One region of the Gryllotalpicola protaetiae genome, then DNA from elsewhere that is predicted to be linked to it. Evidence: predicted binding sites of a transcription regulator. Region 1 holds the regulator's gene; the other holds the start of a gene.

The links. The regulator LexA, encoded in region 1, represses DNA repair genes until DNA is damaged. The targets are predictions, from matches to a motif close to TCGAACANNTGTTCGA.
Region 2: the regulator LexA is predicted to act here: its motif matches at 1,820-1,835, upstream of D7I44_RS05525 (HNH endonuclease signature motif containing protein).

Annotation. Positions count from the first base shown of each region.
Region 1 is NZ_CP032624.1:2,900,726-2,904,131, forward strand. It holds gene hflX (GTPase HflX) at 1-694, shown strand, start outside; gene D7I44_RS14075 (methylenetetrahydrofolate reductase) at 691-1,662, shown strand; gene lexA (transcriptional repressor LexA) at 1,669-2,280, opposite strand; gene D7I44_RS14085 (LysM peptidoglycan-binding domain-containing protein) at 2,617-2,973, shown strand; gene D7I44_RS14090 (histidinol-phosphate transaminase) at 3,013-3,406, shown strand, end outside.
Region 2 is NZ_CP032624.1:1,104,813-1,108,218, forward strand. It holds gene D7I44_RS05520 (ATP-dependent helicase) at 1-1,763, shown strand, start outside; gene D7I44_RS05525 (HNH endonuclease signature motif containing protein) at 1,880-3,217, shown strand; gene D7I44_RS05530 (NAD(P)-dependent alcohol dehydrogenase) at 3,244-3,406, opposite strand, start outside.

The sequences.
Region 1 (3,406 bases):
TCGCCGCAACGAGGTGCCGTCTGTGGCCATCGCCGGCTACACGAACGCGGGCAAGTCGAGCATGCTGAACCGCATCACGCGGGCGGGTGTGCTCGTCGAGAACGCGCTGTTCGCGACGCTCGACTCGACGGTGCGCCGCTCGCAGACCGTCGACGGCCGGCCCTACACACTCGCCGACACGGTCGGGTTCGTGCGCAATCTGCCGCACCAGCTGGTCGAGGCGTTCCGCTCGACGCTGGAGGAGGTGCAGGATGCCGACGTGATCGTCCACGTCGTGGACGGGTCCCACCCCGACCCTGCGAGCCAGCTTCAGACCGTGCGCGACGTGATCGGCGAGGTGGGCGCGCGCGACATCCCCGAGCTCGTGGTCTTCAACAAGTCCGACCTGATCGATGACGACGCCCGTCTCGTGCTGCGCGGCCTGGTGCCCGGCGCCGTGTTCGCAAGTGCCCGCACGGGAGAGGGCATCGATGAGGTGCTCGCTCGGATCGCCTATCTCATCCCCGATCGCTCGGTTCCGATCGAGCTGCTGGTGCCCTATGCCCATGGAGAGGTGATCTCCGCGCTGCACGAACGCGGCAGGGTCACTTCCCAGGCGTACACGGAGGCGGGCACGCGCATCTCGGCACTGATCGACCCGACGCGCCTTGCGCAGTTCGAGCCCTATCGGCTCGAAGCGGCGCCGCGATCATGAGGCAGGTGCCGTTCTCGTTCGAACTGCACCCTGCGCGTTCCGACCGGGTGGCGCAGCAGCTGCCGGATCGCATCGCCAGGCTGGTCGCCGCAGGGCCCGAGTTCGTCTCGGTCACCTACGGAGCGGGCGGGTCGTCGCAGGACGCATCACTCGACGTCCTCAAACACGTCATCGACCGACACCCTGAGGTGCGCACCATGGCGCACCTCACGTGTGTCGGCTCGAGCGTGCAGTCCAGCCATGACACCGTGCGGACCTTCATGGATGCCGGGGTGCACAGCTTCCTCGCAGTGCGCGGCGACCTGCCGCTCGGCTCGACGGCTGAGGAGTTCCCCGGCGACATCCGCTCAGGGGCGGAACTCGTCCAGCTCATTCAGGCGGTGCAGCATGAGCGCGCCCCTTGGCGTGAGGTGCGTCTTCCTGGGACCCCGGGAATCACCCTGGATCGCGAGGGCCGAGAGCGCGTCGTCATCGCGGTCGCGGCGTTCGTGAACGGGCATCCGTCTTCACGGTCGTTTCAACAGGACATCGACACACTGCTGGCGAAGCAGGCCGCGGGCGCGAACCTGGCCCTGACGCAGCTCTTCTTCCACGCAGACGACTATTTCCGCCTGGTGGAGCGAGCCAGGGCAGCCGGCGTCGAGTTTCCCATCATCCCGGGCATCCTGCCGGTCGTGAGCACCTCTGGCGTCGTGCGTGCCCGCGAGCTCGCCGGCGAGCAGGCGCCGACGCAGCTCGTCGGCAGGCTCGGCGCCGAACCCACCGCAGAGGGTCAGCGCGAGATCGGAATCGACTTCGCGGCCGAGCTGGTGCAGCAGCTGGTCGACGGGGGCGCGCCGGGCATCCACCTCTACACGCGCAACCTGCATGAGACGCCATTGGCGGTGCTTGCCCGCGCTGGGCTCATCGAGGCGGGGCTCTACGAGCGGCTCGTCTCGACCGAGTTCGCCGGGGCGCCGCTGGCCTGACCCGGGTCAGACCGCTCGAAGGACCGCGACGACCTTTCCGAGCACGACGGCCTCGTCGCCGAGGATCGGCTCGAACGCCGAGTTCCGCGGCAGGAGCCAGGTGTGGCCGTCGCGCTGGCGGAAGACCTTGACCGTGGCTTCGCCCTCGAGCATGGCCGCGACGATGTCGCCGTTGATCGCGTCCTGCTGCTGCCGCACGACCACCCAGTCGCCATCGCAGATCGCCGCGTCGATCATCGATTCGCCTGCGACCTTGAGCATGAACAGATCGCCGTTTCCCACCAGTCGCCGCGGAAGCGGGAACACCTCTTCCACCTGCTGGTCGGCCGTGATCGGCACCCCGGCGGCGATTCGGCCGACCAGCGGCACCAGCGTCGCGTCGCCGACCGGCGCCTTCGCCTCGAAGTCATCGGTCTGCTCGGTGGGCGACGGCGGGTCGATCAGGATCTCGAGCGCACGCGGTCTGTTGGGGTCACGGCGCAGATAGCCCGAGAGCTCGAGCTGATTCAGCTGGTGAGTCACGCTCGACAGCGAGGCGAGCCCGACGGCGTCGCCGATCTCGCGCATGCTCGGCGGGTAGCCACGCGCCGCGAGCGACTTCTTGATCACGTCCAGGATCGCGAGCTGCTTGTCGCTGAGGTTCTTGCGGCGTCGCGTGCGCCGCTTGGGAGGGACGCCGGCGTCTTTGCCGGCTGGAGTGTCTTTGGCGACTGCATCTGTGGTCACGTGAATCCCCAATGTCGGTGGTCCCTGGTTGCATTTCGACCAGTGAGCCACAGATTAGCGGCAAACCCTCGTTGTGTAGGCGATTTGTTCGAGCGAGTCGCCGAAACCGGTGGATAACTTCGCTGATCGGCAGGGGCTTGCGTAATGACCAAATCGAAGATAGGTTCGGAAATGCAGAAAACATCGAACATGCGTTCCGAATCAGATGACGAAGGTAGAGGGTCCGAGATGAGCAGCGTCACTGTTCACTTGTCTGCCGCGGGCGCGCGCTCGCATCTGCGGCTCACGCGCCGCGGCCGGGTTGTGCTGGTTGCACTCGCTGCTACGCCGCTTGTCGCCGCAGCACTCTGGTTCGGTGTCAATTCCGGCTTCGCCGCGGCGGGTGGCGAGCCCCCGGCCTCGACGGCAGCGCTCGAGCATGTCACGGTCACCCCTGGTGAGTCCCTGTGGCAGATCGCTGAGGCGATCGCTCCACACGACGACCCGCGGGACGTCGTCGACGCACTCGTCGACATGAACGGTCTGCAGGGTTCGGTGGTCACCCCCGGTCAGACGCTCGCGGTCCCGCCGCAGTACGCCAAGTAGGCGGGCGAGTGCGTGAGGCGCCGCGCCTACGATGGAAGGGTGACGTCTCTGTCTGATCTGCCGATCCGCGATGACCTGCGTGGGCGCGAGCCCTATGGGGCGCCGCAGAAGCATGTCCGGGTCGAGCTGAACGTCAACGAGAACACCCACCCCATTCCCGACGACGTGCAGGCCGATGTGCTGGGTCGCCTTGCGAAGGCGATCGCCGGCGCCAACCGCTATCCCGATCGCGAGTTCGTCGAGCTCCGTGAGGCGCTGGCCGGGTATCTGGGTCACGGCCTGAGCCGCGACAACCTCTGGGCGGCGAACGGGTCGAACGAAATCCTGCAGCAGCTGCTGCAGGCGTTCGGCGGCCCTGGGCGCACCGTGCTCGGTTTCGCCCCGACCTACTCGATGTACCCGCTGCTCGCCTCCGGAACGGGAACCGCCTGGG
Region 2 (3,406 bases), 1.8 Mb from region 1:
GGCCGCTGTCGGTTCCCGAGTTGGGCGAGCGATTCGCCGGGGATGCCGCGGAGCTGACCACTGCGATCGAGGATCTCGTCGTCGCGAAGCGCGCGCTGCGCGTATCCCTCGCCGGGGTCGAACGCATAGCCGCCATCGAGGATGCCCCGCGGTTGCGCGACGCGATCGGGGTGCCCCTGCCGATCGGGGTGCCGACGGCGTTCATCGAGCCGGTCGCCGACCCGCTCGGCGACCTCGTCGGGCGCTACGCGCGCACGCACGGGCCGTTCGCCGCCGACGAGGCGGCCGAGCGCTTCGGCCTCGGAACCGCGGTCGTCACCGACACGCTGCGCAGGCTGTCGCACGAGCGCCGCGTCGTCGAGGGCGAGTTCCGGCCGCACGCGACCGGTACCGAGTGGTGCGACGCCGACGTGCTGCGCCGTCTGCGGCGACTGTCGCTCGCGGCGCTGCGGCACGAGGTCGAGCCGGTCGAGCCGGCTGCCTACGCGCGGTTCCTTCCCGAGTGGCAGCACGTCGGGACGCTCTCGATGAAGGGCGTCGACGGGGTGGCATCCGTCATCGAGCAGCTGGCTGGGGTGCGCGCGCCGGCATCCGCATGGGAGTCGCTGATCCTGCCGTCTCGCGTGCCCGATTTCGCGCCCGTTATGCTCGACGAGCTGACAGCGAGCGGCGAGGTCATCTGGGCCGGCGCCGGCACGATTCCGGGGCGCGACGGGTGGCTCAGCTTCCACCTGGCGGAGAACGCGCCGCTGACGCTCGCAGCCCCGATGGATTTCGAGACGGACGAGTTGCAGCGCGAGATCCTGACGACGCTCGGAGCGGGCGGCGGGTTCTTCTTCCGGCAGCTGTCCGACGCGGTCGGCTCGCAAGACGACACCGTGCTCGAGACCGCCCTGTGGGATCTCGTGTGGGCCGGCCTCGTGACCAACGACACCCTCGCACCGGTGCGGGCGCTCACCGGTAGCCGCGCCGCGCACAAGCGGCCGGCCCGGGCGCCGCGCACGCGCATGTTCCGGGGCGGGCGCATGCAGCTCGCGTCGTCGACGATCGCTCGCCCGAATGTGCCGACCCGCACGGGGCCGCCGACCGTCGCCGGGCGCTGGTCATTGTTGCCGCTCGGCACCGCCGACCCGACGCTGCGCGCGCATGCTGCGGCCGAGAACCTGCTCGACCGCTACGGCGTGGTGACCCGTGGCGCTGTCCAGAGCGAGGGGCTGCCCGGTGGCTTCGCGCTCGCATATCGCGTGCTCGCCGAATTCGAGCAGGCCGGTCAGGTGCGACGCGGGTACTTCATCGAGACGCTCGGCGCAGCGCAGTTCGCGAGCTCGCCGACGGTCGACCGGCTGCGCGGGTTCGTGGCGGATGCCACGGCCGATCCGTTGCTTTCCGCGGTGACACTGGCGGCGACCGACCCGGCGAACCCGTATGGCGCGGCGTTGCCCTGGCCCGATCCGCCGGCGGCCGCCGATGGCTCCTCGGGCCATCGTGCGGGGCGGAAGGCCGGCGCGCTCGTCGCGCTCGTCGATGGGGCCTTGGTCCTGTACATCGAGCGGGGCGGGAAGACGGTGCTCGCGTTCAGCTCGGACGCGCCGGTGCTCGGCGCGGCCGCTGCGTCGGTCGCGCAGCTCGTGCGCCGCGGGGGCACCGATCGGCTCGCGATCGAGTCGGCCAACGGCGGGTTCGTGCTCGGCACCCCGCTCGGCGAGGCGCTTGCCGCAGCCGGGTTCAGCGAGACGCCGCGGGGGCTGCGGCTCAGGTACTGATTCGTCCGGGTCGCGGTGTCGGTGGCTGTGTGAAACTCGTGGTGTCGCGCCGGGGTGTGAATAACTGTTCTATTGTTTGGCTTCCAATGTGGGTGACGGGTTGGTAGACTCGGAGCATGTCGAAGGTCGGTGCTGCAGCGTGTGAGACGCTCACGCGTCTCGGCCGCGCGCTGCCGGTGGACCCTGCTGTGCTGACGGACGGGCAGCTGATCCGGCTGGTGGAGGACGCGGAGGCCGCGCAGCGGCAGGTCGGTGCGGTGAAGCTGGCTGTGGCGGCTGAGATGGCCCGGCGTTCTGCGGCCGATGATCCGGGTTCTTTGGCGCGCCGGTTGGGGTTCAAGACCGCGGCGGCCGCCTTGTCGGGGCTGACGGGGTCCTCCGGGAGGGAGGCGCAGAGACTCGTCACGGAGGCTGCCGACCTTGCCGGGCTTCCGGCTGTGGAGGCGGCGGTGCTGGATGGGCGGATCGGCCGGGAGGCTGCCGCGGCGATCAGCGGGGAGCTGAAGAAAGCCGCATCCACCGCCGACGCGGGTGACCTCGAAGCCGCGCAGACCGAGCTCGTGGAGCTCGCGGTGAGCACTGGAGCCGACGAGGTGAGGGCGAAGGCGGCCGAGACGGCTGCGGGCCTGACGGTCGAGGTCGTTCAGGAGCAGGCGAAGAAGGCTATGGCCGAGCGGTTCTTCTGGATGAGCCCCGTCATCGACGGGTCCGCACGGGTGTCCGGGCGGCTGCCGACCGGGCACGCCTCCGTGATCAAGTCCGTGCTCGACGGGCTGCGGAACCCGAAGGGGAAGAAGACCGTCACCTTCCAGCCCGTCGCGGAGGACGCACCGGGTGATGCGCGCACGGCCGGGCAGGCCGACGCCGACCACCTCCGCGACGTGTTCGCGCTCGCGGCCCGCTCGGTCGACATGCCCGACATGGCCGGCGACCACCCCACCGTGTGGCTCTCCACCACCCTGAGCGAACTGGAGTCCGGTGCCGGGCTCGCGTTCTACGCCGGCACCCCCGGTCCCGTCCCCGCGAGCGAGGCCGTGCAGGCCGCGTGCACGGGCGGGACCCAGGCCGTGATCTTCGACGACCAGGGCGCCGTCCTGAACCTCGGCAGAAGTACGCGCGGGTTCACCCGTCGGCAGCGGCGCGCGATCTCCCTCAGAGACGGCGGCACCTGTTTGATCCCCGACTGCTCGGTGCCCGCCCAGTGGTGCGAAGTCCACCACGTCATCAGCTACCGCGACGGCGGTGCCACCGATATTGGCAACGGCGTCAACCTGTGCTGGTTCCACCACCACGACATCGACACCGGCCCCTGGCAGATCCGCATGACAAACGGCACACCAGAAGTCAGATACGCCTACGGCGGAAGAACCATCGACTGGAAACCGGTGGGCAATGGAACCGCCGCGCACCTCCAAACCACGGCACCACCCGGCGCACCACCGCCACTGCAGTAGCGGGCCCGACGAGTCGCGGGCTCTAGCTAGTCGGCCGACCCAGGCGCTTCCTCGAGATCGGCCAGGTCGAGCACGAAGCGGTAGCGCACCTCGTTCCGTTCGAGGCGGTCGAGCGCCTCGGAGACCTGCGTCGACGGCACCCGTTCGATGTCGGCGACGATGCCGCGCTCGGCCGCGAAGGCGAGCATC